3 regions of the Marinobacter sp. Arc7-DN-1 genome follow, and region 2 is predicted to be linked to each of the others. Evidence: predicted binding sites of a transcription regulator. Region 2 holds the regulator's gene; each other region holds the start of a gene.
What was found. Region 2 encodes LexA, which represses DNA repair genes until DNA is damaged. Its sites were predicted from a motif close to CTGTNTNNNNANACAG; they were not measured.
Positions count from the first base shown of each region.

Region 1 (7,415 bases), 1.4 Mb from region 2:
CTCTCCAGGGTCTCCTGGTTCAGCGCCTGCTGTTTGTCAGCGTATTCCTGTTCCCAGTCAGCAAGTTTGCGCAGGGCTTGCCGAAGCTTTTTCTCCAGCTTGTTGATGATGTCTTCAAACTTGTCACGCTGCTCGTCTGTCAGCGCCTGGAAGGATTCCACGGTGTGCGGTTCCTCGCCATTCATGGCAACCAATCGGTAACCGCCGGGCGTGGTCACGGTCAGGCTGACTTTTTTGCGTTTGGCCTGGGCAGCCACTTTTTCCAGTTCATCTTCCTGTTTCTTGCCGTATTCATTCTTCAGCTGTTCCGAGCGCTCAAGAAAACTGTCGCTGTCGAAGGTCTGGGGAATCACCTTTACCAGGCGGCTCATCAGCTTTTCCATATCCTGCTTAAGCTGGGTCCCCTTGCCCGCCGGAAGCTGCAACAGCTTAGGAATACGGGGCTCCTCGAAGTTGGCTACATAGCACCAGTCATGGCTCTGCTGATCGGTATCCACATGGTGCTCCAGGTAACGCAGCATCATGGTGCGTTTGCCCAGGCCATTTCGGCCAACGGCGTACACGTTGTAACCGCCATGGGGCATCGCCAGGGCAAAACGCACGGCTTCCTGGGCACGGTTCTGGCCCACGATTTCGGCCAGAGGTTCCAGTTGCCTGGTGGTTTTGAATGGCAGATCTTTCAGAACACAGGCTTTGTAAAGCTGGTGCAGGGACAGTGACTTCAAGGTTCGGTCCTGTAACGGTTGACTCATTGGCCGGTCATTGTAGATTCTGCAGTCGGCCATGTCGCGTTCAGCGAGCAGATTTCTGGGGTTGCGCACAATGCGCAGGAATTTGTTGGTCAGTTCACAGTTTTGCCAGCGTTCATTTTTCAGGCAGTTGTTCCGGAACTACACTTCATCTCCCGGCAAAAAATACAATGCACGCAACGGATGCCAGCGTATGACCAGTGATTCCGCAGATCGCAGAATCAAGGATCGTTATCCCGCTTCCTGCCTGAAGGTTCAACTTCGGGAGCGCGGCTTTTTTAGCCGTGGCAAGCCCGCCACACCCGCCACCTGTCTGGATCTTAACCGCTACGGCATGGCAATACTGTGCCCCAGGCCAGTGGATCCGGGCGCCCGGCTATTCATGGATTTTGACGGCAAGTACATCAGTGAATCGAGGGTATGCGCCCGGGTGGTGGACTGCCAGCCGTTTCAGACCGGTTATCGCATCAGCGTGCAGTTCAGCTACTGCCGGGACAAGAAAGGGTATTCACGAGCGGTGGACAACGCCCTGTCACGAATCGAAGGCTTCTATAACCGGTTCGCCAGCTAAGCCATTTCCGCGTCGTCAGACAAGCCCGGCATCCAGGCTGGCAGCCACATACGTGCCCAGCTCCCGGCACTGTTCCTCGAACTCATTCCGGTATTCGCCCCGGCAGATCAGAGGGTCCTGAATCCGTTTCCAGCGCAACCCGGTAGTGATACTTTCGATCGCCCGGTTGGTACCGGTGCCGTCGTGACCAGCCCGGATGTAGTAGGCAAAGGGCAAACCCTGGGTTTTCTCCAGGCAGGGGTAGTAGCTGCGATCAAAGAAGTCCTTCAAAGCCCCGCTCATGTACCCGAGGTTTTCGGTGGTACCCAGGATGATCGCGTCGCAGGCAAGAACATCCTCAGGGCCGGCATCCAGGGGAGCAAGGACTGTTACTTCAACGTTCCCGACGTCTTCATGGCAAGCACCCTGCTCCACAGCTTCCCTCAGTTTGAGGGTATTCGGGGAAGGCGCATGGGCAACAATGAGCAGTTTCTTTTTGCTATCCATACCTCCCCCGCAGATGCTTAGAGCAATTCGCCGCTGGCTTCCGCCGGTGCCTCAACGGCTTCTTTCCTGGAGACCGGCTTCGGCATCAGCTTATCACGCACCGCAGCTTCGATTTCGTTGGCAATATCCAGGTTTTCTTCCAGGAACTTGCAGGCGTTAGCCTTACCCTGGCCGATCTTGTCACCCTTGTAGGCATACCAGGCGCCGGACTTGTCAACAAAGCCTTCTTTCACGCCCATATCGAGCACTTCGGCCATGTGGTAAATGCCCTTGCCGTACATGATCTGGAATTCAGCCTGCTTGAACGGCGGTGACACCTTGTTCTTGACCACTTTCACCCGGGTCTCATTGCCTACCACTTCATCGCCGTCTTTTACCGAGCCAATGCGGCGGATATCCAGACGCACGGAGGAGTAAAACTTCAGGGCGTTGCCGCCGGTGGTGGTTTCGGGGCTGCCGAACATAACACCGATTTTCATACGGATCTGGTTGATGAAGATCAACAGACAGTTGGCATGCTTGACGTTACCTGTCAGTTTACGCAGCGCCTGGGACATCAGCCGTGCCTGAAGGCCGACGTGGCTATCGCCCATTTCACCTTCGATTTCCGCTTTCGGCGTCAGGGCGGCAACGGAGTCGACGATGATCACGTCTACCGCGTTGGAGCGAACCAGCATATCGCAGATTTCCAGCGCCTGTTCACCGGTATCCGGCTGGGACACCAGCAGCTCGTTTACGTTGACACCCAGCTTTTCGGCGTAGATCGGGTCCAGGGCATGCTCAGCATCCACGAAGGCACAGGTTTTACCGGCCTTTTGGGCCTCGGCAATCACCTGCAGGGTCAATGTGGTTTTACCGGAACTTTCCGGACCGTAAATCTCACAGATACGACCGTAAGGCAGGCCGCCAATACCCAGGGCAACATCCAGCCCAAGGGAGCCCGTGGAGACCGCAGGAATGGCTTCACGGGGCTGGTCGCCCATTTTCATCACGGCGCCCTTGCCGAACTGGCGCTCAATCTGGCCAAGTGCTGCGCTCAATGCTTTCTTGCGGTTGTCTTCCATCAGTGCAAAACCCTCTGTCGCCCTGGCCACCGGAGCCGTGAGGACTCCGGCAGCGTAATAGTGAATCGGGAATCCGTACAGTGTAACCAGCCAATTCCCTGTATATTTGAACAGTATTAAAACATAACCGGCAAAGGAGACCAACCCCTCTTGATGTGAAAGCCGTCAGTGCTCATCCACAAACCCGTTAACCCCCTGAAGGGCAAAGAGAACCGCCTGTCGCCTGACCTGGTCCCGGTCCCCCTCAAAGTGCCTGACCACCGCTACAGTGTCAGCCGGGGTACTGCCCCAGGCAAACCAGACGGTACCAACGGGCTTTTCCTCGCCTCCCCCTCCGGGGCCAGCCACGCCACTGATGGCAACAGCCACACCTGCGCCAGTGGCCGCCAGGGCACCGGCAACCATCTCCCGCACAACCGGTTCGCTGACCGCACCGTGTTCATCCAGTGACTTCCGGGTTACCCCCAGCAGGGCCTGCTTGGCGTCGTTGCTGTAGGTTACCAGACCACCCAGCACATAGGCCGAGGAACCAGCCCGGTCGGTCAGCACCTTGGTAACCCAGCCACCCGTGCAGCTTTCGGCTGTTGCAACAGTACGCTCCAGTTCCAGCAGCCGTTCACCGAGGCGGTTACCCGCCTCTTCCAATTCGTGATCGCTGGCCAGCATAATGACCTCCTTCGTTTCATCACGGCCGTTATTTTCTTACAATTCACGCCTTCATCCAAAGCAAGGCAATCCGGACCCGTCCATGTCAGCAGCTCAGACCGATCTTTCCAAGCACACCCCAATGATGCAGCAATACCTGAAGATCAAGGGTCAGCACCCCAATGAACTGGTGTTCTACCGCATGGGGGATTTCTACGAGCTCTTCTACGAAGACGCCAAGAAAGCGGCCGAGCTGATGGACATTACCCTGACCGCCCGGGGCCAGTCCGGGGGCAACCCGATCCCCATGGCGGGCATTCCTTATCACTCGTCTGAAGGCTACATTGCCCGCCTGGTCCGGGCAGGTCAATCCATCGCCATCTGCGAACAGATTGGCGACCCGGCCACCAGCAAGGGACCGGTCGACCGACAGGTGGTAAGGATCGTTACACCGGGCACCCTGAGTGACGATGCCTACCTCGAAGACCGCCGGGACAACCTGCTGGTGGCCATCTATAACCACCGGGAACAGTTTGGTTTTGCCTCTCTGGACATTTCCAGCGGTCGTTTTGCCGTGTCTGAGCTGGAGAACCTGGAAGCCCTGCAAGGAGAACTCCAGCGGCTGCGACCGGCGGAAATCCTGATCAGCGAGGACTTCCCCTATCAGGAAATACTGGAAGGCTTTACCGGAATCCGGCGCCAGGGACCCTGGCTGTTCGAACTGGACACCGCCCGCCGGGTGATCACTCAGCAGCTGCAGGTGCGGGACCTGACCGGTTTCGGCTGTGAGGACCTGAATCTCGCGGTTTGTGCCGCCGGCTGTCTGCTGCAGTATGCCAGGGAAACCCAGCGCACCGCCCTGCCCCATATTCGCAAGCTTACCCGCGAACGACGGGATGAAGCCGTCATAATGGATGCCGCCAGCCGCCGCAATCTGGAGATCGACACCAACCTGATGGGCGGCCATCAGTACACCCTGGCCTGGGTGATGGATCGCACCGCAACCTCCATGGGCGGGCGGGAGCTTCGGCGCTGGCTGAACCGGCCGCTGCGGGATGTGGAGATTGTCCGCCAGCGCCAACAGGCGGTGTCCGCACTCCTCGACGGGTTTCATTACGAGCCGGTGCACGATCTGCTGAAAGCCGTTGGCGATATTGAGCGGGTACTGGCCCGGGTAGCCCTGCGATCTGCGCGCCCGCGCGACCTCGCCCGCCTGCGGGATGCCTTCCAGGCATTGCCGGATCTTCAGGAGACGCTGAAACCGGTGAACTCACACCACATCGTCAGACTCGCCACCATCATCGGCGAATACCCCGAACTGGCGGATCTCCTGGAACGGGCCATCATTGATAACCCGCCCGTGGTTATCCGGGAGGGCGGCGTCATCCAGGAAGGCTTCGACGAGGAACTGGACGAACTGCGCAACATCAGCGAGAACGCCGGCCAGTACCTGCTGGATGTGGAAACCCGGGAGCGGGAACGCACCGGAATCAGCACCCTGAAGGTGGGCTACAACCGGGTTCACGGCTATTACATCGAGATCAGCCGGGCCCAGTCCGATCAGGCCCCGGTAGATTATATCCGCCGGCAGACCCTGAAGAATGCCGAACGCTTCATCACCCCGGAACTGAAAGAATTCGAAGACAAGGCCCTGAGTGCCAAGAGCCGTGCCCTGGCCAGGGAGAAAGGGCTGTACGATGACGTGCTGGAAACCGTAGCCGGTCAACTGGCGCCGCTACAGGATGCGGCGCAGGCCCTGGCTGAGCTGGATGTGCTGAGCAATTTTGCGGAGCGGGCCACCTCACTTCGTTTTTCAGCGCCGGAATTCAGTGAAGCGCCAGGCTTTGACATTGAGGAAGGCCGCCACCCGGTAGTCGAGCAATTACTGGATGAACCTTTCGTACCCAACGATCTGCTGATGGACACCCAGCGACGCATGCTGGTGATCACCGGCCCGAACATGGGCGGCAAGTCCACCTACATGCGCCAGGCTGCGCTGATTGCCCTGCTCGCCTATACCGGCAGCTTCGTGCCCGCCAACCGCGCGGTAATCGGCCCGGTAGACCGGATCTTCACCCGGATGGGCTCCTCAGACGACATCGCCGGTGGCCGCTCCACCTTCATGGTGGAAATGACCGAAACCGCCAATATCCTGCACAATGCTACCGAACACAGCCTGGTACTGATGGACGAGGTTGGCCGTGGCACCAGTACCTTTGATGGCCTGTCGCTGGCCTGGGCCACCGCGGAGCACCTGGCCCGGGAAATCCGTTGCTACACCCTGTTTGCCACCCATTATTTCGAGCTTACGCAACTGGCGGATGAGCTGCAACACGCGGTGAACGTGCACCTTACGGCCACAGAGCACGACGACAGCATCGTGTTCCTGCACAACGTTCATGATGGCCCGGCCAGCCAGAGCTACGGGCTTCAGGTGGCCAAGCTGGCCGGCGTGCCCCAGGATGTGATCCGCAACGCCAAAACTCAGCTTTCTCACCTTGAGGGCAGCGCAACGCCTGCGGCACCGGCGGGCGCTGCTCATGATAAGCAGAGTGAAGCACCACACGGCAACGTTCCAAAGCATGTGAGTGAGCCGGCTTACCAGGGCGATATGTTCGCGAGTCTTGAGCCGAGCGCCGTGGAAGAAGCGCTCAAAGAGCTGGACCTGGACGGCCTGACTCCCCGGGATGCCATGAATCGGCTGTACGAGCTGAAGGCCCTGATGAAGAAATAGCGGAAAATTGATCTGTGTAATAAGGTTATAGCAGCCCAACGCTTGCGGCTATGCGGGTCGCTCCCTACAATATCGCGCACTAAAACATAACGGTGGCGCCCACGACGGCGCTCCTGATGAGACTGACCGACCACTGGACCAGGGATCTGACTATGGCGTTTATCGTTACTGATAACTGCATCAAGTGTAAATATACAGACTGCGTGGAAGTCTGCCCGGTAGACTGCTTCTACGAAGGCCCCAACTTTCTGGTAATCGACCCGGATGAATGTATCGACTGCGCCCTGTGCGAGCCTGAGTGCCCGGCCGAAGCCATTTTCTCGGAAGACGAGCTGCCTGCCGATCAGGTCCAGTTTGTGGAGATTAACGCCGATCTGGCCGCCAAATGGCCGAACATCACCGAGAAAAAAGATCCGCTGCCCGATGCCGAAGAATGGGATGGCAAGCCGAACAAGCTCCAGTATCTGGAGAAGTGATTTACCGGAACTGAATGTAACTAAATGTAAAGGGAAGCCGAGGCTTCCCTTTTTCTTTGCCTGCCCAGTGTCCGGAAGCCTCAGGTGCTTGCCAGCTTCGCCCCCATGGCCACAAAGAATCCGCCAGTGAGCCCGTTCAGCACTCGCTTCAGCCGCGCATTCGCGCCCAGGCTCCGAAAACTCACCACCACCCAGGCCAGGCCACACTGCCAGAGCATCGCCAGCAGGAAATGGACCCCAGCCAGCATCAGGGATTGCTGAAAGGCGTTACCGGCAGGGTCAACAAACTGTGGCAACAACGCCATATAGAACAGCGCGGTTTTCGGATTCAGCACGTTGGACAACAAGCCTTCCCGGAAAGAAGTCACCAGGGGGACACTCCGGCGCGCCACCGTCACGGCTTGCACCGAAGGCTCTCCCCCTCGCCTCAGGGCCAGACGCAACGAGCCGATTCCCAGCCACACCAGATAGCAGGCACCAGCCCACTTCAACGCCGAAAATGCCCAGGCGGTTTCTACCAGCAGGAGGGAAATACCCAGGGCCGAGAGAGTCGCGTGGATGAACAGGCCACCAGAGATGCCCACGCTGGTCACACAGCCATCCCTCAAGCCACCGCGGCCGGCATTACGCATCACCAGCAGCGTATCCACACCCGGCGTCATGGTGAGCAATGTGATGGCAACCAGATAG
Region 1 covers NZ_CP031848.1:3,981,453-3,988,867, reverse strand. Annotated here, with positions in the region: gene D0851_RS18735 (Lon protease family protein) at 1-725, opposite strand, end outside; gene D0851_RS18730 (PilZ domain-containing protein) at 943-1,320, shown strand; gene D0851_RS18725 (flavodoxin family protein) at 1,336-1,806, opposite strand; gene recA (recombinase RecA) at 1,824-2,870, opposite strand; gene D0851_RS18715 (nicotinamide-nucleotide amidohydrolase family protein) at 3,036-3,536, opposite strand; gene mutS (DNA mismatch repair protein MutS) at 3,619-6,249, shown strand; gene fdxA (ferredoxin FdxA) at 6,402-6,725, shown strand; gene D0851_RS18700 (LysE family translocator) at 6,806-7,415, opposite strand, start outside.
Region 1: recA (recombinase RecA) is a predicted target of LexA. The motif match lies at 2,969-2,984, and genes of this name have one in related genera.

Region 2 (7,415 bases):
GCCAGCCACACCGAGGCAAATCTGGAGCTCGGATTTGAGGGTGGCGCCGGGGCGGATTGGAGGACCTGGCAGGGGGCGCTGTCCACGGGTGTTATCGCCCTTCCCGGGCAATCCCAGCGCTGGCAACTGGAATCGCCGGCGGCTCTGGACTACAGCGCAGGAGGCGAGCTTACCTTTGGCAATCACTGCTGGCGCTGGCAGCAGAGCGCGGTCTGTGCTGACGATCAGACACTGCTTCCCGTGCCCCGTCTTGCCTATCGTATAGACCGGTTCCCGGCGCAGGCCCTGGCGCCGCTGCTGCCGGAGACCCTGCGCTGGAATGCCCGGATAAACGGAGAAGTCAATTTTACGACGACCGATGCCGGACCTGATGGGCGGATCTTCCTTGATGCCGGAGACGGCGAGTTTCAGTTGCTGGTGGATGGTGAATGGGAGTCCCTCTCCTATGATGCGCTGACAACTGAGGTTGGTCTCAAGCCCGGGCAGGCCAGTCTGGCGGCCCGTCTCTCCGGCCCGAAGCTGGGTGACGTTGCCCTCGATATGGCGATGGATCCAAACTCGGAAGATCGTATTGTCGACGGAACCTTCCAGCTCGACGGGCTCGATATTGCCCTCGCCGGTCTGCTCTCGGGACTCCAGGAAGTTGCCGGCCGGGTGGATGGGAGAGGCCGTATCTCAGGCCCCCTGATGGGACCCGCTGTAAACGGGGTGCTGCACCTGACCAACGGCAGGGTGTCGGATCCCCGGCTACCAGTGCCAATGGAAGAGGTGGTTGCCAGCCTTGATTTTGCGGGCTATTCCGCCAAGCTCAGCGGCCGGATTCAAAGTAATTCCAGAAGCCGGACGATCATCGATGGTGAGTTTGACTGGCAGCAGGCACCCCGGGGTGAAATCACCATTTCCGGCAGCCGTTTGCCGTTTAACCTGGAGCCCTATGCCCAACTGGAGGTGGAGCCTGATCTCACTATTGCGTTCCGGGAGGGCTCCCTTCAGGTGTCCGGAGCCATTGGGGTTCCGAGAGGCACTATTGAGATCAAGGGATTGCCGGCGCAGGCGGTTTCGGTGTCGGAGGATGAAGTCATCGTGGGGGTTGAACGGGAGGCGCCCGTTGTTCGCTCCCTGAACATGGATGTCAAGGTTGTGGTGGGCGAAGACAAGGTCACGTTCGCGGCATTCGGGGTAACCGGTGATCTTGAGGGAACTCTGCGGATCGGTAATGACATGGACACGCGCGGCACACTTCAGTTGGTTAATGGCCAGTACGAGGCTTATGGTCAGGAGCTTGAGCTGAGGCGGGCCCGACTGCTGTTTGTCGGTAATCTGACCCAGCCTTATCTGGACATTGAAGCAGTGCGGACCGTTGATACGGTTGTTGCCGGCATTCGCCTGAGCGGACCCGTGCAGTCGCCCGAGACGGAGGTCTTCTCCAATCCCGATATGCCGCAGACAGACGCGCTGTCCTATGTCATTCTGGGCAGGGCACCCCAGAGCCGGGGCGATGAGGGGCAGATGAGCCGGGCGGCGCTGTCGCTGGGGCTGACCCAGGCGAACAAGGTTACAGGGCAGATTGGTGAGGAGTTTGGCATTCGACAACTGACGCTCGAGGCAGAGGGTTCGGGTGAGCAGACATCGGTGGTGGCCAGTGGCTATCTGACCGATGAACTGAGTGTCCGGTATGGCGTGGGGATTTTCGAGCCGATTACTACCGTCGCGCTGCGGTATGACCTTGGCAAGAATATTTACCTGGAAGCCGCCAGTGGTCTGGCGGCTTCTCTGGATATCTTCTATACCCGGGATTTCTGAGCTCAGTCCAGCTCAAAGGTGGCACTGACCGAAGCCCGGATTTCCCGTTCACCCACGCTGGATACAGTATCCGACATTGCTTTGGCTTCCGCCATCATCATTGGCACGGGACGATGGCCGCCATTGACGTTGATGGTTACGACATCCCCGCAGGTCTGGTCCAACTGGCCTGCCACGAAACTGCAGCGGGCTTTGGCGTCGGCAATGGCCCTGGCCAATGCCTCCTGTTCCAGGCCCGTTTCATCGGAGTGGAAAAACTGGTGTGGCCCCAGGCTATAGTCCAGTCCCAGGGCCTGAGCCTGCTGCAACAAGGGGTTAAGCAGCGTCAGGTCATTGATGCTGAAGCTGATGGTCTGGGAGGCCACGGCCTGCTTTTGCGGATCTTCGCCCCGTGCTTCGGGGGGCAGGGTGCGGGTATAAAGGTGGACGGTGGAGTCGGAATATTCCCCGAGCTGGTCCCGATAGCGGCGGATGCCGTCTCGCCATTGGGCCACCAGAGCCGCCACCTGTTCCGTCGCCTTCCGCGGGAGTGCATGTTCGGCGCTGGCGGTAAACTGAAGCCGTGCACTGTCCGGCTCATAGCGAACACTGCCCTCGCCGGTAAGGGTGACTTCCCCCGCCAGGGTCAGAGCCGGCACCATCAGTGCCAGGGTAAGAAGACAACGGGACTCTTGGTTCCGTCCGGCCATGGAAGTTCCTCCTGTGCATACAGCATTGATATCAGGCCTCGCCGGTATCCGGTTCCAGGCGTGCCAGTTTGAATCGGCGGGCGGCGTCCACAAAATTGCGGAAGATGCGTCTGTGCCCACTGTGGTAAAGCAAATACTCCGGATGCCACTGAATGCCCATCAGCCACTGGCCCCGAGTGTTTTCAATGGCCTGAACAAACAGATCGTTGTCGACGGCGGTAACGCGCAGGTTTCGGCCCAGGCGCTTGATGGTCTGGCTGTGAATCCGGTTGGCACCGATCACCGGGGAATCCATCACCTGCCGTAGCCGGCTGGGTTCAACCAGACGAACCGTCTGTAGTGGTAACAACAGAGGGCGATGCCGTGTGTTCACTCGCAGAGGTGTCACGTTCTGGCACAGGGATCCGTTGTGGAAAACGTTGATGAACTGGGCGCCGCGGCAGATGCCGAGCACAGGTATGCCAATTCTTTCCGCCTGCTCCAGCAGCGCCTGGTCGGTGGCATCCCGTTTGCGATCATAGCGCGCGGTTACCTGCGACTCCTGGCCATAGCGCTCCGGATGAACATGGGTGCCGCCGGAGAGCACCAGTCCGTCCAGTAGTGAGACGTCCACCCGGGAGCCCGGACGAATGTAGTAGGTCCGGGCACCATGCAGTCTCAGGCCGAGGCCGATCAGCCGATGTGCCAGGCTCTTTCGTGCGGGGCCGCTGATGCCGATGGTCAGTCCCGGTATTTCCGGTTCCCGGCCGGGGGTTTCAGGCGGCTCAGACATAGCCCTTCCTGGCCAGCCAGTCTTCGGTGGTTTCCTGCCAGCTGTGGGTCAGATTATGCAGGTTGAGTTTACCGCCTTCACGGAACAGAGCGCGCATCTCCGACAGATCGTCCGGATTGCTGGCTAATTGTTCGAGCACCACCCAGTCATTCCAAACGGATGAGAAATGCCAGCCCGGGTTGTTGATATCGCAATCCGGAAGCCGGTAATGCAGGGTTGGCCGGCTTTTGATTCTCGGGTCCCGAACGTGGCGATCCAGCCGTTCATGATCGAGATGGGCAAACAGGGGCAGAAGGTCCAGGGCCCTGTTCCGGGTTGGATTGAACTCCAGGTAATCGTCCATCAACTGCGGCAGTTCCGGCTGGTAGTCGTCTTCCATGAGCAGTTCGGTATATCGGCTGTGCCAGGGTTCGATATAGGTCGTGAACTTGCGGCTGACATCAAGCTGGTGCCTGGCCTTGAGCCAGTCGTACAGCAGGGTGAAGGCCTGGAAATAACGCACCAGCGTTGCCGGCCTGAGGTCCGGCAGCTCGGGATTGAGCTGGAGGCCGAAGGCGAAGTAGATCGCCTCACGGCTGCCAAGGGCGCCGGCCTCGCGGAGATTATCGACCAGAGATTCGACCGTTTCCAGACTGGTAAATGGCAGCGGCGGGCTGATGATTTCCAGTGGCACGATCCGTTCCGCGGCGGCATCGATCACATCCATGGCCTGGCCGCCCAGTTCCCGAATCGAACGGGGAAGCCGCTCATCGGCCAGATCAAGCTCCTTGATGGGGGCGGAATCCAGTTCAATCGTGAATTCACCCAGCTCTGTCTTCAGTGTTGTCACGTACCGCGACCGGAGGACCGGTGTTCCTCCCAGAAGCTTTGCGGCAAGAGCCACCAGTTCGTCGTAGCCCAGACCGGACATTTCAATTTCAACGCCAACCCTGCGCTCCTTTCCATCCGCGGTTTTCAGAACATCGGGCATCCTGCAGGCCTTGGTCCGTGTCATGGTGCTCCCTGGTAGGTAGTGAGTCATGGCCCCACCATATCACACCGGCATTGATCGTCATCCTTAAGCACTGGCAAGAAAATCAGGGTGTCGACTTTACACTGGATAAAACACTGTATATAGTCAAATGACTGTATATAAAAACAGGTTGGCCGGCGCCCCTCGGGGCACCCCTCTTTGAAAACGGACATACCGGCCCTGATCAAGCGGAGTCGCTCAATGAAGCTTACAGCAAGGCAGTCCCAGGTACTGGACATCATCCGCCGATACGTTGACGAGACCGGCTATCCGCCCACCCGGGCAGAAATTGCGGCCGAGCTGGGTTTTCGTTCAGCCAATGCCGCCGAAGAGCACCTGCGGGCGCTGGCCCGCAAGGGCGCCATTGAAATGGTGCCCGGGGCAAGCCGGGGCATCCGTCTGCCCGAGGCAGAAGAGGATCTGGGTTTGCCGGTGATTGGTCAGGTGGCCGCCGGCAGTCCGATACTGGCGCAGGAGCACATTGAGGATCACTGCACCCTTCGGCCGGAGTTCTTTTCACCACCGGCTGATTACCTGCTCCGGGTACGGGGTATGAGCATGAAGGACATTGGTATTCTGGACGGCGATCTGCTGGCGGTTCACAGCACCCAGGATGTCCATAACGGCCAGGTGGTCGTTGCCCGGGTAGGTGATGAAGTCACGGTTAAACGTTTTCGCAAGGAAGGTCCGAAAGTCTACCTGATCGCTGAGAATGACGAGTTCGCGCCCATCGAGGTAGACCTGAAAGAACAGGAACTGTTCATTGAAGGACTGGGTGTGGGTGTTATCCGCCGCTCTGATCTTCACTGATCAGGCCGGATAACCACGGATTTATTGACGAACGGGTGAATTATGGAACAACTGAGCTTTAACCAGAATCTGGCATACCAACACAGCGCTCTGTCCTGTTCAGTGCCGGCAGCTGCCGGCTGCGAGCAACGTTCCGTTATTCGCGCCCGACGCACTCAGGACGCCACGGAAGCGCCTGTTACCGGAAACGTGACTGAAATTATTCTGCCGCAGGGGCAGGTGGAAAACTTCCAGTTGCTGCTGCCTATGCTGACTCAGCTGAACCAGGAGAACCGCTGGCTGGCGTGGATTGACCCACCTCAAGCGCTGGTCAGCAAATGGCAGAAGATGCACGGGATTATTGCCGGCGAGTTGCTGGTGCTCCGCTCAACCACGGAATACCCTGCGCAGGAACTGGCTGAGCGTGCCCTGAGCGCAGGTACTTGCCATGCGGTTGTCATGTGGACCCGGAAACTGGGCCGTGCCGCCTTCGATTCCCTGCAAAAGGCGTCTGCACAGGGTAACAGCCACGGTGTAGTGTTAAGGCAGCGTTAATCGCTTAGTGCAGGGTGTAGGAGGGCTGGGCGTCCGGGGCGTCCAGTTCGTCATCTTCCCAGTCGATATCGTGTGCAACGTTGCCGACAGCTTCAATACCCGCGGCGATCATCGCCTTGGCAACGGACAGGTCGCGGTCTTCCATCATTTCCCGCGCTTCTTCCGAGAACGAGATCTTTACCAGCGGCGCACTGTCATCGTCGATGCGGCGCAGGGCATAGTCGCCATTGGTCAGTTGTACAATTTCAAAAAACGATGGTGACATTCAGTAAACCTTTCAGTTGTTGAGATCCGGATAATGGGCAGCCTTATGCGCTTACCATTCGCTATGCTGTTCTTCCAGATCGTCGGCAAAGTGTTTGACGGCATTGAGTGTGTTCAGCAACGCCGGAGCAGACCGGTCCGGGCCTGAGTCGGCGGATACTGCGATGATATTTTCCGTACTGACTGTTTTTCGGGTTGCCGGCGGCCGGCTCTGGGCCATTTCCAGCTGATCCAGATGGTTCCACCAGCTTCCGGCTCTGTGCTCAATCTCCCGCAGCCGGTTTACTTCGTTGGACTCCTCTCCGATTGCCTTGGCCAGCTCGCCCAGTGTTGAAGGCTCTTCAGACTTTTTCTGGTATAGCCGGGCAATCATTACCAGCAGCAGACGCCTGGACCTCAAGAGTAACTCCGTGGCCCCCTGTATCGCCGCTTCGCGACGTAACGCCTGCTCTGCTTCGTTAGGTGCGTGTTCCTCATTCCGATTCCGGTCCGTTGCACAGTCAAGTTGACCGAGCAACGTCCGGGCAAGGAACAGTTTCTGCGAAACCAGTGAATGCCATTGTGAGGCCATGAAACACCTGCGATCCCGGAACGTGGGCTTAACCCCGGAAAATTAATCCGCCACTGTACCATTTCTGACAGAAAATTTCTGCAGCTGTCTTTCGCAAAGGGCGGCAGAGAGGATTTACAATATCAGTTATTACCGTGAGCCGGTATTCTGGACTACCATGGAAACGACTTACGACCTCAAGGCGGAGCGGTACTGCACCGACGGCTTGGTTCTGGTTTAACGTTGATTTTAAAGGAGAATTAAATGGCAGATTCTCAGGCTCAACTGGAACACCTGGACCGGCTGATGGCAGATCTCGGTCGCGCGCTGGCGGACAGGGACTGGGACGCACTGGCACAGCTGAACAACAAGGTTCAGCCTGCAGTTGAGCCTCTGATGGCTGCCCTGGAGACTGGAGAGCTGGAACCGGAGCCGGTGCGGCACCGGCTGGAGCAACTGCAGCAGTTTATTGACGCTGCGGATGAATCTGCCCGCATTGCCCGCAAGGAAGCGGAAGCCGGCCTCAAAGGTGTCAACCGGAACCGCAGCGCGGCCAGGGCCTATCAAAACATATCTTCAAATCCGCGAAAATAGCGTCATAAAATTGACTCAGTCGTCCTTACAGTCTTAAATACCGCACAAATCCCTCAAGAGATTCTGTTGAATGTCTAAAAATAACAAAGTGCTGGTGCTGAGCGAGGATGATTCAAGATTGCGGGACATGGTCACCATTCTTGAATTCATTGGTGAGGAGCAGGTCCTTGCCGGCGACGAAGCGAAGGCGCTTTTGAGCAGTGGCGACGAGGAGAGCCTTTCGGATATTTCCACGGCGGTGGTGAACGGCGAAGATGCCGGTGCCGCCGACAACATTACAGCTCTGTGCAAGGCGGTTAAGGGGGTTCCTCTGCTTTTGCTGGGCCATCCGGAGCTCAGAGGCGTGTCCGATGATGACAGCGCCCGTATTATTGCCCGCATAGAATG
Region 2 covers NZ_CP031848.1:1,056,822-1,064,236, reverse strand. Annotated here, with positions in the region: gene D0851_RS04955 (translocation/assembly module TamB domain-containing protein) at 1-1,803, shown strand, start outside; gene D0851_RS04950 (SIMPL domain-containing protein) at 1,806-2,492, opposite strand; gene D0851_RS04945 (gamma-glutamyl-gamma-aminobutyrate hydrolase family protein) at 2,524-3,264, opposite strand; gene D0851_RS04940 (amidoligase family protein) at 3,257-4,258, opposite strand; gene lexA (transcriptional repressor LexA) at 4,478-5,086, shown strand; gene D0851_RS04930 (cell division inhibitor SulA) at 5,129-5,620, shown strand; gene D0851_RS04925 (hypothetical protein) at 5,625-5,885, opposite strand; gene D0851_RS04920 (DUF6586 family protein) at 5,937-6,455, opposite strand; gene D0851_RS04915 (SOS cell division inhibitor) at 6,699-7,028, shown strand; gene D0851_RS04910 (sigma-54 dependent transcriptional regulator) at 7,099-7,415, shown strand, end outside.

Region 3 (7,415 bases), 940 kb from region 2:
TATGCGGGTATGTCAGGGTGACGATCTGGCGGGAATAGGACGGGTCGGTCAGGATTTCCTGGTAACCGGTCATGGCGGTGTTGAACACCACTTCACCACTGGTTTCTCCGTCAGCGCCAATGGCGCTGCCGTAGAACAGGCTTCCGTCTGCGAGTGCAAGGATTGCTGGTGTGCTCAAGGCTTGTATCCTCATCGAGTGGCGTATCGGTTCGTCACGAACAGGAACGCAAGCGCAAATTCAGGTCGCAAAAAAGCGAGAGGGAGTCAGAACTCCGTCCCGCTTTTTTGTAGGCCGGGAACGGTTTTTGTTCCCTGGGCGTTTTTCAAAGCTACGCTTGGTGCAGTTAAACCGCCTCATTGTAAAAAATATGGCGGTTTTTGTCCACGGGAAAAGCCCTCACTTCAAATCCAGAACATCCTGCATATCATAAAGTCCGGCCGGCTTACCCTTCAGCCAGAGCGCCGCCCTCATGGCGCCCTTCGCAAAGGTCATCCGGCTGCTGGCCTTGTGGGTCACTTCGATGCGCTCACCTTCGGTAGCGAACAGCACAGTGTGATCGCCCACCACATCACCGGCACGGATGGTTTCAAAACCGATTTCCCTGCGAGTACGCTCACCCGTAAAACCTTCGCGGCCATAGACGGCACATTCTTTCAGATCGCGACCAAGGGCATCAGCGACAACCTCACCCATCCGAAGCGCGGTGCCAGAAGGAGCGTCCTTCTTGTGGCGGTGATGGGCCTCGATGATTTCGACGTCGTAGTCGTCACCCAGGGTCGCAGCGGCAGTGCGCAGCAGATTGAGGACGACGTTAACGCCGACGCTCATATTAGGCGCAAACACCACGGGTGTGGATTCTGCAGTCAGAGCCAGTTGCTGTTTTTCGGCGTCGGACATGCCAGTGGTGCCAATGATGAGCATCTTGCCACTGGCTTTGCAGAACTCGGCGTTTTCCAGGGTCAGGTCCGGGAAGGTGAAATCGATGAGGACATCGAAATCATCCTTCACGTCGGCCAGGCTGCCGGCCATTTTCACGCCGGTTTTGCCAAGGCCGGTCATTTCGCCGGCGTCGGCACCGATCAGACTGCTGCCCGGCTCTACGACGGCGGCACCGAGTTCAAGGCCTTCGGTACCGTCAACGGCCTCGATCAGCACTTTTCCCATGCGCCCGGCGGCGCCGATGATTGCTACCCTCATGCTCGCTTTCCCTTTTTAACCCTTGTTGAACCCTAAGAGCTTGGCCCGTCAGAATTTCATTTCGTCGAAAAAGCTCTTCACACCCTCAAACCAGGAGGTTTTCTTGGGGCCGTGATCGCTTCCGTTGCTGGCATCGAGGGTCTTCTGGAACTCATTCAGCAGCTCTTTCTGGCGCTTGGTCAGGTTTACCGGTGTTTCCACAATCACCCGGCACAGCAAGTCGCCTGCGGGGCCGCCACGAACCGGGTTAACGCCTTTGTTGCGCAGGCGGAAAAGCTTGCCGGTCTGGGTTTCGGGCGGAATCTTGAGCTTCACGCGGCCATCCAGGGTCGGCACTTCCAGCTCACCGCCGAGGGTCGCATCCACGATGCTGATGGGCACTTCACAGTAGAGGTTGCGGCCATCACGGGTGAACAGGGAGTGCTCGCGCACGGCGATCTGTACGTACAGGTCACCGGGAGGTCCGCCATCGACCCCCATTTCGCCTTCACCGGACAGGCGGATACGGTCGCCGGTATCCACGCCGGGCGGCACTTTAACAGAGAGCGTCTTTTCTTCCTGAACCCGACCCTGGCCATGACAGGCCTGGCAGGGGTTCTTGATGATCTGGCCAGAACCGCGGCAGGTGGGACACGCCTGCTGCACGGTAAAGAAGCCCTGCTGCATACGTACCTGCCCCATACCCTTACAGGTACCGCAGGTTTCCGGGCGGGAGCCTTTTTCGGCGCCACTGCCGCCACACACTTCACATTCGCGATGTCCGGGAATCTTGATCTGGACGGTTTTGCCTTTGACGGCTTCTTCCAGGTCCAGCTCCAGGGTGTAACGCAGGTCGGCGCCACGGGTGCTGCGGCCACGGCCGCCGCCACCACCGAAGATATCGCCGAATACGTCACCAAAGATGTCGGAGAAGCTGGCTCCGCCGCCTCCGAACCCACCACCGGCCTGACCATCTACGCCGGCGTGACCGAACTGGTCGTACGCCGCCCGCCTGGACTGGTCCGCCAGTATTTCGTAGGCTTCGCTGGCCTCTTTGAACTTGTTCTCGGCTTCCCTGTCGTCCGGGTTACGGTCGGGGTGGTACTTCATCGCGAGCTTTCGATAGGCTCGCTTGACTTCCTTCTCGTCCGCATCCCGGGAAATCCCGAGAATTTCGTAATAATCGCGCTTGGCCATGCTGTTAAAACCCTGTTTTTAAACGCGGAAAACGCGGAGATGCCCCCGCGTTTTCCAACTGCCTGATGTACTTCAGATTTATCGCTTGTCGTCGTCTTTCACTTCTTCAAACTCGGCGTCCACGGCGTCGTCAGCCTGCTTTGCCTGGGCATCTTCCTGCCCACCAGCCTGCTGTGCCTGCTCGGCCTGATCTGCGTACATCTTCTGGGCCAGCTCGGAAGAGACTTCGGTCAGCTTCTGGGTCTTGGCCTCGATGTCTTCCTTGTTGGAACCCTCCAGAGCTTCTTCCAGCTCTTTGATGGAAGCTTCGATAGACTCTTTCTCGCTGTCGCTGACCTTGTCGCCTGCCTCTTTCAGAGTCTTGCGAACGGCGTGCACCATCGCGTCGCCCTGGTTGCGGGCCTGGACCAGCTCTTCGAACTTGCGGTCCTCGTCAGCGTTGGCTTCGGCGTCACGAACCATCTTCTCGATTTCATCATCGTTCAGGCCGGAAGAAGCCTTGATCACGATGGACTGTTCCTTGCCGGTGGCCTTGTCCTTCGCGGACACGTTCAGGATACCGTTGGCATCGATGTCAAAGGTGACTTCGATCTGCGGCACACCGCGCTGGGCCGGCGGAATGTCGGCCAGGTCGAAACGGCCCAGGGACTTGTTCTGGGCAGCCTGCTTGCGCTCACCCTGAACCACGTGAATGGTTACGGCGGTCTGGTTGTCTTCCGCTGTAGAGAAAGTCTGCGACTTCTTGGTCGGAATAGTCGTGTTCTTCTCGATCAGCGGAGTCGCCACGCCACCCATGGTTTCGATACCCAGGGTCAGCGGGGTTACGTCCAGCAGCAGAACGTCTTTCACATCACCGGACAGCACGGCTGCCTGAATAGCAGCACCCATGGCCACGGCCTCGTCCGGATTGACGTCCTTGCGAGCCTCTTTGCCGAAGAACTCTTTTACCTTCTCCTGCACCAGCGGCATACGGGTCTGACCACCAACCAGGATAACCTCGTCGATCTCGGCGGCCTTCATGCCGGCATCCTGCAGAGCCACTTTACAGGGCTCAAGGCTGCGCTGAACCAGGTCTTCCACCAGGGATTCCAGCTTGGCGCGGGTCAGTTTCACGTTCATGTGCTTGGGACCAGACGCATCCGCGGTGATGTACGGCAGGTTAACGTCAGTCTGCTGGCTGCTGGACAGCTCAATCTTGGCCTTCTCGCCAGCCTCCTTCAGACGCTGCATCGCCAGGGAATCACCACGCAGATCGATGCCACTGTCTTTCTTGAACTGGTCTGCCAGGAATTCAATGATTTTCAGGTCGAAGTCTTCACCACCCAGGAAGGTGTCACCGTTGGTGGCAAGAACCTCAAACTGGTGCTCACCGTCCACGTCCGCGATCTCGATGATGGACAGATCGAAGGTACCACCACCCAGGTCGTAAACTGCGATGGTGCGATCGCCGCTCTTCTTGTCCATGCCATAGGCCAGGGCAGCCGCGGTCGGCTCGTTAATGATACGCTTCACATCCAGACCGGCAATCTTGCCCGCATCTTTGGTGGCCTGGCGCTGGCTGTCGTTAAAGTACGCCGGAACGGTAATAACCGCTTCCGTTACCTTCTCGCCCAGGTAGTCTTCCGCAGTCTTCTTCATCTTCTTCAGAACTTCTGCAGACACCTGCGGCGGCGCCATTTTCTCGCCCTTAACTTCTACCCAGGCGTCACCATTGTCCGCCTTGGCAATCTTGTACGGCACCATTTTGATGTCTTTCTGAACCACGTCGTCTTCAAAACGACGACCGATCAGACGCTTGATGGCGTACAGGGTGTTGTTCGGGTTGGTGACCGCCTGGCGCTTGGCTGACTGGCCAACCAGGGTTTCACCATCGTCGGTGTAGGCGATGATGGACGGGGTGGTGCGATCACCCTCGGCGTTTTCAATAACCTTGACCTTGTCGCCATCCATGATGGCTACACAGGAGTTGGTCGTTCCCAGATCTATACCGATAATCTTGCTCATTGAGTCACTCCAATTCTTCTGAATGCTTTCCCGGAGGCCCGGCCTCCGCTGTCGCTATTTAATGGCTATATTGGCGCTTTAATCGGCTTTTCAAGCCTGCTCATCAATTTTTGGTGCATCTTCTGCTTTGGCGACGACCACCATGGCCGGACGTACCACACGGCCATTCAACAGATACCCTTTCTGCACTACGGCCACCACGCTGTTGGGTTCGGCGTCCGGGGCCGGCACCATGGACATGGCCTCGTGTTGCCGGGGGTCGAACGGTTCGCCCACCGGGTTAACCGGCTCAACATTGAATTTTTTCAGGCTGGACATGAACAGGCTCAGCGTCATTTCCACGCCTTCCCGAATGGAAGCCACCAGCTCGCCGGACTCTTCCTGGCCTTCGGTGCTCTCAACCGCCTTTTCCAGGCTGTCTGCAACCGGCAACAGCTCCTTGACGAACTTCTCCAGGGCAAACTTGTGGGCTTTCTCCACATCGATCTCGGCACGACGGCGCACGTTCTGCATCTCGGCCTGGGAGCGCAGCATCTGCTCCTGGAACTCCTGAACCTGAGCCTTCAGCGCATCCACCTCAGACGTTTCGCCTTCGGTGGAATCCTCTTCAGCCGTCCGGGCTTCCTCTTTGGCAGCCTCAAGGGCTTCGTTCAGCTCCTCGTGCTCGTTGCGGTTCTCATCAGTGCTCATGGCTACTCCTGCTTGGTCTTCAGCGGCCTTCTTTTCTGTGGCCGGTTGAACATGGGCTCCGGCCGCAGCGCGCCGGAAAAATGTCGTTGCGAACGGATATGGGGCCCCGCTTTCAGGTTTCAACCACCGGCGCCTGCATTCCTGAAGAAAATCACATCACAGGTTTGCAAACAGGAAAAACCCTGTATATATTCACAGTTACTGTATGTATTCACAGCATCGAACAGTAATATAAGACTGCTCAACCGGTTTTCAGAAAGTCGCGGAGGTTATCTGCATGCTTACCCAGCTCACGGTTTCCAACTACGCCATCGCCGAACGGGTGGAACTCCAGTTCAGCAAAGGCATGACTGCACTTACCGGCGAGACCGGCGCCGGCAAATCCATCGTGCTGGATGCCCTGGGCCTGGCCATGGGCGGCCGTGCGGATGCCGGCGCAGTTCGCCACGGAGCCAAGCGCGCGGACATCACGGCCACATTTGATGTATCCACCATCCCCGAGGCAACCGAGTGGCTCGCAGAGCATGAGCTGGATGATGAAAATGACTGTATACTTCGCCGCGTTATCAGCAAAGACGGCCGTTCCCGCGCCTATATCAATGGCCAGCCCTGCCCGCTGAATCACCTCAAGGAACTTGGCGGCGTGCTGATGGACATCCACAGCCAGCACCAGCACCAGTCCCTGCTGCGCAAGGAAACACACCGCAAACTGGTGGATGAGTTTGCCGGCGCCGAGGCCCTGGCCGCCGATACCCGGGAGGCGTGGAAAACCTGGAACCAGATCCGCCAGCGCCTGATCGAACGGCAGCAAAACGCCGATGAAGCGGAAGCCAAGCTTCAGTTGCTGCGTTACCAGGTGGAAGAACTGGACCGCCTGGCACTGGAAAGTGGCGAGCAGGAGCAGCTGGAACAGGAACAGGCACAGCTGAGCCAGGCGGACACGGTTCTGCACAACAGCCATCAGGCTGCCCTGCTGTGCACGGAAGACGAGACCAGCGCCGCCGATCTGGTCCGCCAGGCCCTGCAGCAGCTGGAACAGCTTCCGGTAGACGTGCCGGCACTGGCCGACACCATCCAGATGCTGAACGAGGCCCAGATCCAGATCAGCGAAGCCGGCGACAACCTGCGCCACTTTGTCGAGGATTACGAGGCGGATCCTGCCAGGCTGGCAGAAGTGGAAGAACGGCTGAGCGCCATCTACCAGATGGCGCGGAAGCACCGGATTACCCCGGAAGAGTTGCCGGAACTGCACCAGCGCCTGAGCGCCGAACTGGCCGAACTGGAAGGGGGAGAAGGCAGCCTGGAACAGCTGGAAGCGGAACTGGCCAGCCAGCGCAGCCGGTTCGATGCGCTGGCTGGCCAACTGTCGGAGGCACGCGCCAAGGCTGGCGCCGAGCTTGACCAGCGCGTAGCCGCAGAGCTCGGCCAGCTGAGCATGCCCAACATGCAGTTCATCACCCATCTGAACCGCAACACCGGCGAAGAACCTGCGGCCCACGGTCTGGAGGAGATTGAATTTCTGGTCAGCGCCAACCCCGGGCAACCGGCACGACCACTGGCCAAGGTTGCCTCCGGCGGCGAGCTGTCACGTATCAGTCTCGCGATTCAGGTGGTGGTCGCCCAGACCTCAACCACACCGACCCTGGTCTTTGACGAAGTGGATGTCGGTATCGGCGGCGGCACTGCCGAAGTGGTTGGCCGGCTGCTGCGCACACTGGGGAGCAATGGTCAGGTGCTTTGTGTCACCCACCTGCCGCAGGTCGCGGCCCAGTGCCATCAGCACCTGTTCGTCAGCAAGTTCACTGATAAGGATGCCACCTTCTCAAAAATCGAAACACTGGACGACCAGGGCAGAATCAGCGAAGTGGCACGAATGCTGGGCGGTGTGGACATGACAGACCATACGATCGCTCATGCCAGGGAAATGTTTTCAAAGGGTCAGGCAACTCACCACTGACCCGAAAGAACCAAACCTCTACCCCTCTCGATCCTGAGAGCTGTTGGGGCGGGCCTGAACACCCGCCCCCTTTTTCTGCCTGGCGCTTCCTTCTACCTGGCGCTTCCGCGGGCCGGAATCAGGATTTGATCGGCTTGACGTAAAGAATCAGACTGTGGTCCACGATTTCGTAACCGCGCTCTTTGGCGATCTTCTTCTGACGCTCTTCAATCATTTCATCGAAGAACTCGATAACCTCACCGGTCTGAGTACAAACCATATGATCGTGGTGATCATCACCGGCCATTTCAAAAACGGCATGGCCGCCTTCAAAGTTGTGGCGCAGCACCAGCCCTGCCGCCTCAAACTGCGTCAGCACCCGGTAGACCGTCGCCAGCCCCACGTCATCCC
Region 3 covers NZ_CP031848.1:1,999,215-2,006,629, forward strand. Annotated here, with positions in the region: gene carA (glutamine-hydrolyzing carbamoyl-phosphate synthase small subunit) at 1-178, opposite strand, end outside; gene dapB (4-hydroxy-tetrahydrodipicolinate reductase) at 398-1,198, opposite strand; gene dnaJ (molecular chaperone DnaJ) at 1,247-2,374, opposite strand; gene dnaK (molecular chaperone DnaK) at 2,453-4,378, opposite strand; gene grpE (nucleotide exchange factor GrpE) at 4,469-5,068, opposite strand; gene recN (DNA repair protein RecN) at 5,346-7,025, shown strand; gene fur (ferric iron uptake transcriptional regulator) at 7,144-7,415, opposite strand, start outside.
Region 3: recN (DNA repair protein RecN) is a predicted target of LexA. The motif match lies at 5,251-5,266, and genes of this name have one in related genera.